3 regions of the Sporosarcina sp. 6E9 genome follow, and region 2 is predicted to be linked to each of the others. Evidence: riboswitches for the same ligand, from Rfam matches in the RefSeq annotation. Region 2 holds a riboswitch; each other region holds the start of a gene.
What was found. A riboswitch is a leader RNA that binds a small molecule or an ion and turns the genes downstream of it on or off. The one in region 2 is predicted to bind thiamine pyrophosphate.
Positions count from the first base shown of each region.

Region 1 (3,281 bases), on a different contig from region 2:
TGTAATATGGTCTAAACTTAATAGTTGTCGTGAAGCTGTGAAAGGATTAGAAAAAGTACTTGAAATTGTTGAAACCAATCCCACATGATTTGTCACTTGAGAAATAGCTGTTAAATTGACGATTGGATCAAACCAAAATGCGGGCATATCACTAGCATCTTTAGCTGGAAAAGATTGATTGTCAGCAAAGAAGACTGCGTCAAAATAACCCTTTTCCGCTAACTGTGCTAAAGATTGATAATAAGAAATGTCTCCAATACGTTCAACGCTAGAGTCAGGCATTAACCAAGCAGCTTGATGATGTCCACATCCATACAGCAAAACACCTAAGTGTAGTTGTTTATCTTTAGTTTTCGTCATTAGTTGCACCCCAAAATCATCATTTTTAAGCGTCTTGCATACTCCGTTTTTGAAAGACTATCAATTTATGCGACTAGTTCATTGTCAAACCACCATCTACTGTGAAATTTTGACCTGTAATACCGTCCGCATATTCCGAAGATAAATAGGCGACCATATTGGCTACATCTTGAGGTGTCGTCACCTTCTTCAATGGCGTTGATTGGGCAATTAAATCGAATACTTCTGGTGTTGTAACAGCACTTGCGTTGGTCGTTTTTAATAATCCGCCTGAAACTACATTTGCTTTTATCCCATGTGTTCCTAACTCGGAAGCGATATTACGTGTAAAACCTATTAATCCAGCTTTAGCCGTTGTATATTCGTGGTAGGGGACGACCGGATTTTGATATAAATTAGTCCCTATGCTTATAATGCTTCCATTTTGTCGTTCGATAAATTGAGGTATGACGCTTTGAACTATATTAAATGCTGCTTTCAAAGTACCATCCAGTTGTTTTTGATAATCATCCCAAGTGAGTTCGGTGAACGGTTTCTGTTTGTTTGGATCAAATTTGAAGTCTACTAATGCATTGTTGACGACAACATCTATTTGACCAAAATATTCCGTTGCTTTATTTATCATTTCATCTACTTCACTACGATTTGTTACATCAGCTCGAATTGCAATCGCATGCGCTTCACCAATCTCAGAAACGAGCTTCTCAGCGGCATCTTCACTTTGATAGTAATTGATAACCACTTGAAAGCCTTGTTTTGCCAATGTCTTTACAATCGATGCGCCTAAACCTCTACTGCTCCCTGTTACTAAAACTGTTCTAGTCATTCTAACCACTCCTATGTTTTTAGTTTAAAATAAAAAATACGCAACCTTCCCATAGGAAAGTTGCGTAAAAACAAATGACTATACATGAAAATTAGGCATAATCACCCTTTAATTATGTATTAGAGTTTACACTTTCCTACGCTAGTATGAACTAGTTCAGGTTCAAAGGGTTTGAGTTAATACTCATCTCAGTTAAAAAAACACCCCTAGTGAATATATTAGATTTGTATTCAATGTATAGTCTTTAGAAATTTATGTCAAGGAAATATGGTCCGATTAAAAAAGTGTTGCCCGAAAGTCGATAAGATGACTCTCTGGGCAACACCGCTTCTACAGAAGGAAACCAGATGAAACATAATACTAACGGTGGAATTGCCATTGCCTTAGTTAGTGATGGGTCATTGGTTACAAGGTAAATGGTTAAAGGTGATGGGTTTGGCCTGCATTTAAATTGTAAAGTTTCCTTCTGTACCTTGAATAAGAGTCTCACTCATTCAAGGTTAGAAATAATTTTCATCATTAAAGTTTACTTGAATCGCATAGTTTTTGGCATTGATTAAATTTGATAATTTATGTGCGTCTTTTTCAGCTTGTAATGCTTTTAAACGATAATCTTCAGGGTTAAACAAGGCCACCCGATAAACAGGCGTTGTTTCTGCATAACTGAACTGGATTTCCTCTTTAGGTGAAAATGATAACTCTTTGTATAAACGTGCCTTTGCACGAAGTTGAGTTGCAAGTTCAATCGCTTCTACAATCGCAATTTCCTCACCTTTAAATTCTATTGTATGGTCAATATTAGCGCGGTACATCAGACGATCCAATATTCTTGCATCCAAACGTACTGTTTCTAGCTCAGTCTCTACAATAGAAAGTGTCCGTGGTCCTAATTCAGGAGATGCCCCTTTTTCAATCGTTGTAAAAGCAACCCGTCTAACTTCTTCTTCAAGTTCATGAATTCGTTTGGTTAAAACACTCTTTAATTTTACAGCTTCCGCTAATGAAATTTTCCCCATAGAATATCACCTTCCCTGAATCAATGATCATAAGTCTACTATAACGGATAGAATGTCATTTCGTAAAATATTTGAAGAGTTTATGAAGTAAAACTAAATAGATTCGAAATTGTTTAGGTAATTATTCATAAAAAAGGTCAGGTGCTTTTTATTTCTAATTAATGAAACTAATCGTTTGTTAAAGCGTATTAAGAGTGATGACGTGTCTAGCAATTCTGAAAGTTATGGGAGTGAGGGGGATGTATGAAAAGATTAGTCGTATTGAAAGTGGGAAAGACGGAAAGGTTTGTAAAAGGGGAGTATAGATGAATTATTACGACGAAAGGGAGAGTTTTGTCACTATGTAAATTAAGTGATGAACTTGCTAAGGTGTAAAACCATGAAAAAATATAAAAACAGACTCTTAATTATGATGGTTATTATTACTGTTTTGTTAACAGCATGTTCTAAGGCTGATGCTAATCCTAAGGTAGGTATGGGGAGTTACTCTGTTTCAATAAACAAGGTGAAAAATAAGAAGTCCAAACCAGTAGGAGATATCGTATTTGATAAAGATCTTGGTGAAATGTACAAAGTAACTGGAACTGATGCTAAATTTATTTCAGTCTCAGTAGATGAAGGTGAAAAAACGATTAAGATAACCAGTGATAAAAGGAATCTAAATACAGGCGGCAATCTGGTTATTAAATTGGGGGTTCCAATAGATTCAATTTATGTCGATCAAGGTAATTTTAATTTGGAAATTGTTGTTGATTCTATCGAGAAGTTTAAGGGGGTATTTGAATCGGCAATCAGTGGTGAAATTAGAAGTGAAGGTGTAGGGGAATTCAATTTAGATCTTTTAGGTGCGGGCAATATAACATTATCGGGAAATGCAGAATTCGCTAATATCCTTGTAAAAGGCTCTTCTATACTTCATGGAAAGGAAATGGAGGTAAAGGATATGACAATTAAACTAGAAGGAGCTGGGATTAGTAGTGTATATGCTTCCAATAGTTTAGATGCAACGGTAGAAGGAATAGGGGGGATAAATTACAGTGGAAATCCAGAAACGGTGACTAAGAAGGTAAATGGAATCG
Region 1 covers NZ_JAGEMN010000001.1:206,424-209,704, forward strand. The annotation lists gene J4G36_RS01235 (LLM class flavin-dependent oxidoreductase) at 1-360, opposite strand, end outside; gene J4G36_RS01240 (3-oxoacyl-ACP reductase) at 434-1,186, opposite strand; TPP riboswitch at 1,303-1,404, opposite strand; gene J4G36_RS01245 (hypothetical protein) at 1,687-2,202, opposite strand; gene J4G36_RS01250 (GIN domain-containing protein) at 2,582-3,281, shown strand, end outside.
Region 1: another riboswitch for thiamine pyrophosphate. It lies ahead of J4G36_RS01240 (3-oxoacyl-ACP reductase); the one in region 2 lies ahead of thiD (bifunctional hydroxymethylpyrimidine kinase/phosphomethylpyrimidine kinase).

Region 2 (3,281 bases):
CAATTTGCGACTTTGCGACAATTGTTGTCATCACAAGAAACTGAAGTGGATTTTCAGGATTACGTTGTTCGGCAAATGCCGAAGTTTGCAGCGCGATGACATCTACGACTTCATCACCGACAAGTCGTTCAATCGAATAATTATACATTTTCGCATGTTTAAAATTACCATCGTAAAATTCCGCGACAGTCCCTTCATAGAGGAGTTCCTCGTCTCGATAAACTTGATAAAGTCCACCGACATCCTTCCATGTGAAGGAGATTAAATCATGTCTATGTGTTACGGTTTCTACTTCGAACAGAAGATTATCATCCATACAAAAAGCCACACTCCCTCTTATTAGGAAGTGTGGCGTATTTTAAAGTGAGCTATACGTCTTTACCTACATTTCAACGCCGGTCAATGCCAGCGTAATGCGACCTTTAATATTACGCGTCGCTTCTTCTATATTTTCACCATTTGTAATCGCCGAAATGATTGCGACACCTGATGCCCCGGCATGGATCACCTGGCTCGCTTTCCCCTCAGTGATTCCGCCAATTCCCACGATACACAAGCCCGGCAGATGCGTAACGATTTCTTTAATAAGTGCCGTTCCCACTACAGGTCCGGCATTTTCTTTCGAGTCCGTGTCAAATAACGGGCCAACGCCGACATAATCAGCTCCCGCGTCTGATGCGGTCAATGCTTCATTCAATGAGTGCGTTGAAACGCCGAGAAGTTTGTCTTTACCAATTTTCGAACGCACTTCTGATACAACGCCGTCTTCTTGCCCGATATGAACGCCGTCCGCATCTATTTCGAGTGCTAAATCTACGTTGTCATTGACAATGAAGGGCACTTTATATTCCTCACATAGTGCCTTACATTGTTCTGCTAGTTCTTTCAATTCAACATCAACAAGTGCCCCTTCTCCTTTTTCTCGGAGTTGGAAAGCTGTGATGCCTCCTTTTAGCGCCGCTTCGAGTACTGCAAGTGGATCTTTTCCACCTATGTTTGGTGTCCCCATTATAAAGTATAATTGTAGTTTACTTTTGTCCAATGATCGCAATCCCTTCTATAAGTTTTTCGTTTTTCATGCGACGGCCATACGCCCAATGGTTTGTCGGTCCATGACCACCACCGATTATTAGACCATCTTCAACCGCCGCATGGATAAAATGCTTTGCGGAAACGACCGCATCTTCTAGTTTTTCCCCATTCGCTAGAAACGCCGACAACGCGGCTGCGTAGGTACATCCCGTTCCATGTGTGTCTTTCGTGTTTATCCAAGATGAGCGAACCGAAAACCTTGTGCCTGCTTTTGACATAAACACATCTTCAGCATAGGCTACATCCTGTCGATGGCCGCCCTTGATCACGACAGCCTTCGTGCCTAAGGCTAGTATATGCTTGGCCGCCTCTTCTATGTCTGTAGCCGTTTTGATGGTTAAGCCCGTCAATACTTCAGCTTCCGGGATATTCGGTGTGACGACAGTCGCTAACGGCAAGAGAACAGACTTCAGTGCCTCGACCGCTTCATCGTGCAGTAAGGAGGCCCCCCCTTTAGCAATCATGACCGGATCGACAACGAGCGGTATTCCGCTACCCCGTATCGAATCTGCAACTGCATGAATAATCTCAGCCGAAAACAACATGCCCGTTTTGATCGCTTTCACATTAAAATCTTCTGTAATTACTTTTATTTGCTCGGAAATAATCGTTGGTTCCATTGCTTGAATGGCCGTCACGCCGTGCGTATTTTGCGCTGTAACCGCTGTTATTGCAGATGTTCCAAACACGCCAAGTTCTTGAAATGTCTTGAGGTCCGCTTGAATTCCAGCGCCTCCACCACTATCTGAACCTGCTATTGTCATTGCTACGTTCACCATATAGAAACACGCCCTTCATTATGTTAAAAGCCACACCTGAAACGTCAGGAAGCAGCAACCATCAAAATAAAAGGCGTGGATGCCCACTTTCCTACGTCGGCATAATCCGAATCAGGTTCAAGGGTCCGTGCAAATGCGCACGTCTCAGCCTATAAAAAGGCACCCCTAGTGGTTATCAAACTATTCAGCTTTGATGTAAGTATAACATACTTGAATGGAAATTCGAAATGGACATCGCGTTGACGTGCATGACAACTACTTATCAATCCATTAAAAATACTTTACCGGTATCCGGACTAACCATTAATGAAATTTTTTCTTGCTTTGAATTATAGCCTTCAAACCAATAAGCCCACTTGGCTGCAAATGGATTCCATTCACTTTCCAGTGGAACGTTATACGATTCTTTAATCGTAATATCATAATTGTTAAGTACTATTTCTTTTGCTTGATTAAAAGTTAACGCTGGTAATGAAAAATAAATGCACACCAAAACTATTGAAAAAAGTATAGTATGTCCCGTAATCTTTCGCTTAACTGAAATCGGTTTTTTATTCGTTTTACGATGTTTAGAAAGAATAACAAAAAATACTAAGAAAGAGAATACCACACTCAATGACATGACATTGTTATACACTTGCGAATTAACTAATTCGAGTATGATATAAATAAGTAACGCTATGATAAATTCAGGCATGTACCCCTTCAACAAATCTCCCCTATTCAATATGAAACATATCCTTTTGGTATTCGACTTCTAAATTCATAAACCCTTTTTTACTTTTAATCAATCTATGTTATAGTGATGAGGAAAACAAACTGAATGATTTTGCCACTAGGGGTGTCCTTTACAAGGACTGAGATGCATATGGATATGCGGACTCTTATGACCTGATCTGGTTCATACCAGCGGAGGGAAGTGGGACTGCGTATTTTTATGATGCTAATTCAAAACCGCAGCCGCTTCCCCACTTTCAGGAAGCGGCTTTTTCAATTCAAAAAAATGACTGAAGGCGGGAATTTATCAATGAATCAAACCGAGAATCTCTTAAAAAAACTACGAACAGAGCAACCGCTTATTCACTGCATCACAAATATCGTCGTCGCAAATTTCCAAGCAAACGGCTTACTTGCACTCGGCGCATCGCCAGTCATGGCGGATGCAATCGAAGAAGCCGCCGATATCGCAGCGGTGTCGTCAGCGACCATTTTAAATATCGGAACATTAAAACGAGATACTGTGGAAGCCATCATTCTGGCTGGAAATAGCGCTGTAAAAAATGGATCACCTGTTGTTCTCGATCCGGTTGGCGCTGGCGCTACTTCTTTCCGCAAAGGAAGCGTCCAGCGAATATTGAAAGAGGTAGATGTCACCCTGATTCGATGTAATGCCGGTGAACTCGCAACGAT
Region 2 covers NZ_JAGEMN010000008.1:41,831-45,111, reverse strand. The annotation lists gene J4G36_RS17650 (DUF3238 domain-containing protein) at 1-316, opposite strand, end outside; gene thiE (thiamine phosphate synthase) at 383-1,042, opposite strand; gene thiD (bifunctional hydroxymethylpyrimidine kinase/phosphomethylpyrimidine kinase) at 1,029-1,871, opposite strand; TPP riboswitch at 1,943-2,048, opposite strand; gene J4G36_RS17635 (hypothetical protein) at 2,134-2,568, opposite strand; TPP riboswitch at 2,699-2,806, shown strand; gene thiM (hydroxyethylthiazole kinase) at 2,875-3,281, shown strand, end outside.

Region 3 (3,281 bases), on a different contig from region 2:
GCCGTTTCGTTTTGCTTCACTTTCGACAGCTTTTCCGATGCCACTTAAATTAGAACCAGCTTTTACACGTAACATAGCACGGTCAAATGCTTCTTTCGCTACATCGCATAATTTTTGTTTTCTTTCATCAGGGGTTCCCACGACAAATGAAATACCTGTATCTGCAAAATATCCACCCGCAGATCCTGAAACGTCTATGTTTACAATATCTCCATCTTTAATAACCCGTGACCCAGGAATGCCGTGCGCCACTTCATTATCGACACTGATGCAAGTGTATCCCGGAAAATCATATTCAGCGATTGGAGCAGAAACAGCACCTTTCTCTTTGAAAAGGCGTCCTCCGATTTCGTCTAATTCTTTCGTTGTCATACCAGGGACAGTCGCTTCCTTCATCGTATCTCTAATTTCAGCAACTATTTTCCCGATCTTTCTTAAGCCTGAAAAATCTTGTTCTGTTTTAGCAATCATGTATTGTACAATCCTTTCTTGCCTGCGTTTATTTACATCCTACACTATAGCATAAAAAACAATATAAAAAAGCCTGCACACATTAATAATGTATGCAGAAGAAATAGGAAAACGACTACTATTTCAACAGTTTCACACCGTGATATACATTCCATACGATGACGATTAAAAATAGTGCAGAATAGATGAGTGTGAATATAAATGGTGCAAAACTCCAAAAGTCAAAACCGCCGCTCAGAATACTAGTTACTCTATTTTCGAAGGAAAACATAGAAAGTGAAAAGATAATTATCCCAGCAATTAAAAGAATAACAGGAATCAGATGAGATATGAAAGCCCGTCTGGCATGATTTTTTACTTCTTGTTCATCCGTAACCAAATAGATGACAAACGGCAGCAATAAAGGAAAGAAGAATACACTAAAATAGCATAAAGAACTTACTAGTTTTTGATTTGTCATCGCTATCCTCCTTGAACGTATAAGGTCAGCTTGCTATAAAACACCATCTATTATACAATAGATTAGGAAAACTTAATAAGCTAAACCACAAGGGGAGCCGTTTCGGCTGAGATAAGACAACTCGTTTTGACCCTTCGAACCTGTAAGATTATTCTTGCGTAGGGATGTGGATGGAAACAGACCTTATTGAAAGACGTGCGTTTCGCTTCTTTCTTAATAGAGACGTCCCGTTCTATCCGGGATGTCTTTTTTTATTTCAATCCGGCATCCCTGCGACAACTAGTTGGGAGAAGATTATATTGAACAGAGGTAGATTACAATTATTATTGGAAATCGCAATTTTAGGCGCGCTTTCATTCGTACTTGATCAGTTAACGGTCTTTCAAATGCCGCAAGGTGGATCTGTCACACTATCAATGTTGCCAATCATTGTAATGGCATTTAGATGGGGCCTAGTTGGCGGTATGTTAACTGGATTTATAAGCGGATTGTTGCAATTAATAACAGGCGGTAAAGTGTTTCATTGGGCACAAGCGCTTCTTGATTATACATTAGCTTACACGCTAGTCGGAGTAGCCGCAATAACAGGAATTTGGTTAATGAGAAACATCGCGAAAAAGAACAAGGGCGGTATGACCGCCGCTATTATTACGGGAACAATCATTGGCGGGCTTCTTCGCTATCTAATCCATTTTATTGGCGGAATTGTCTTTTTCGGATCGTATGCACCCGAAGGTCAACCTGCATGGCTATATTCACTTCTTTATAACGGAAGCTATATGATTCCTTCCATCATCATTTGTGCGATTGTAGCAGTGCTATTATTCACGACGGCTCCAAGATTATTAAAACGCACATAAAAAATAACCTTTCCTCCCAAAGTGGGCGGAAAGGTTATTTTTCTGATGGTTTTAATAAATAAAAGCTAGCTCCAATAACGGCCGTAAGGAAAAGGGCAGCTGTAGAAACAAAGAGCTCATCAAAACCGTTTTTCACTGCAATGCCGATAAAAACCCATATGAATACCGCGTTAAAGGCAATATCACGATAATGATACAAAAAGTGAAGCGCAATTGCGGTTGAAACTGTCAAATAGATGACAGCCCACAGTGAATTACTTAGCCCCCATCCGCTCCATTCATGAAAGGTGAGCAGATAATTTATGAGTTCGATTAAAGAGATGACGCTGCAGCCAAATAACAATGAAATCGGAACTCTATCCCAAAAATGATTCTCTCTTTTTGGGTACGTAAAATAAAGAGCAGCAGTCAGCAGAAGCATTGATAGGATAACGATAAATTCTAAATTGAAAAATTCATAATGCCAAGAATAAATCATAATACTATTTAATAATGTGATGAAAATGAATAAAATGGCTCTAATGTTCAAGATTGCTTTATTATAATTGACTTGGGTACGCCAAAAGTTATAAATCCAACCGCCGAGCAATATATAGATGAATACCCAAATAGCTAGTACATAGCTAGCGGGTGTAAATAGAATGGGTAATCGATTCATGATTTCTGCTGCTGTTAAATTATTAAAAGGAATAGAAATTGAAATAACATAGACAGTAATCGTGAAAAGCAGTGATAACGCCATGGTGATTATTCGCAACATGTTAAAATCCTCCTAATAAATCAGTATACAGTTGAAAGCATGCCCGTGCGAATGTAATTATGAAACTTCTGTCACAAAAAGGATTCTTTTCGATTCTCGAAATTACATGGTATAATAGAGAGGTATATTTAGAAAATTGGAAATGCCTAGGGAGGAACAAAAATGAATGATGTGAAGTATTCTGAAGTATGGGATTTAGATGTATTTTTTAAAGGTGGAAGCGAATCTGAAGAATTAAGAACACATCTAAATGGTGTCGACGAGTTACTTAATTCATTAGAAAAAGAAGCGGTTAAATTTAACGTTCCCGAATCAGTAGGAGCTGCACAGAATATTGTTAACCTAATTGAATCGATTAAAACCGTCGCGTTGAACTTATCGCAAGCAGGCGCAGTAATTGGATGTTTCATTGCGGCAGATACAACAGACAAAAAAGCGCTTTTATTGCAGGGTGAAACGAGTACGCTTGGTGCACGATTCTCGACTGCAATGTTGAAAATTCAACAAACACTTTCAAAATCGGACGATGCAGTTTGGAATAGCCTTATGGAGTCAGTTGAACTAAAAGAATTTGCATTTGTACTAACAGAGTGGCGCGAAGAGGTATCGTTAAAACTTTCGGAAGAGGAAGAAAGTTTAGTAACAGCACTAAGTGTTGACGGGTATCACGGATGGGGAAAATTGTATGATCAACTCGTTGGCGATATTAAAATTACAATTGAAGTAGACG
Region 3 covers NZ_JAGEMN010000006.1:112,116-115,396, forward strand. The annotation lists gene map (type I methionyl aminopeptidase) at 1-471, opposite strand, end outside; gene J4G36_RS16895 (magnetosome magnetite crystal formation protein family) at 590-931, opposite strand; TPP riboswitch at 1,012-1,113, shown strand; gene thiT (energy-coupled thiamine transporter ThiT) at 1,228-1,791, shown strand; gene J4G36_RS16905 (tryptophan-rich sensory protein) at 1,826-2,551, opposite strand; gene J4G36_RS16910 (M3 family oligoendopeptidase) at 2,714-3,281, shown strand, end outside.
Region 3: another riboswitch for thiamine pyrophosphate. It lies ahead of thiT (energy-coupled thiamine transporter ThiT); the one in region 2 lies ahead of thiD (bifunctional hydroxymethylpyrimidine kinase/phosphomethylpyrimidine kinase).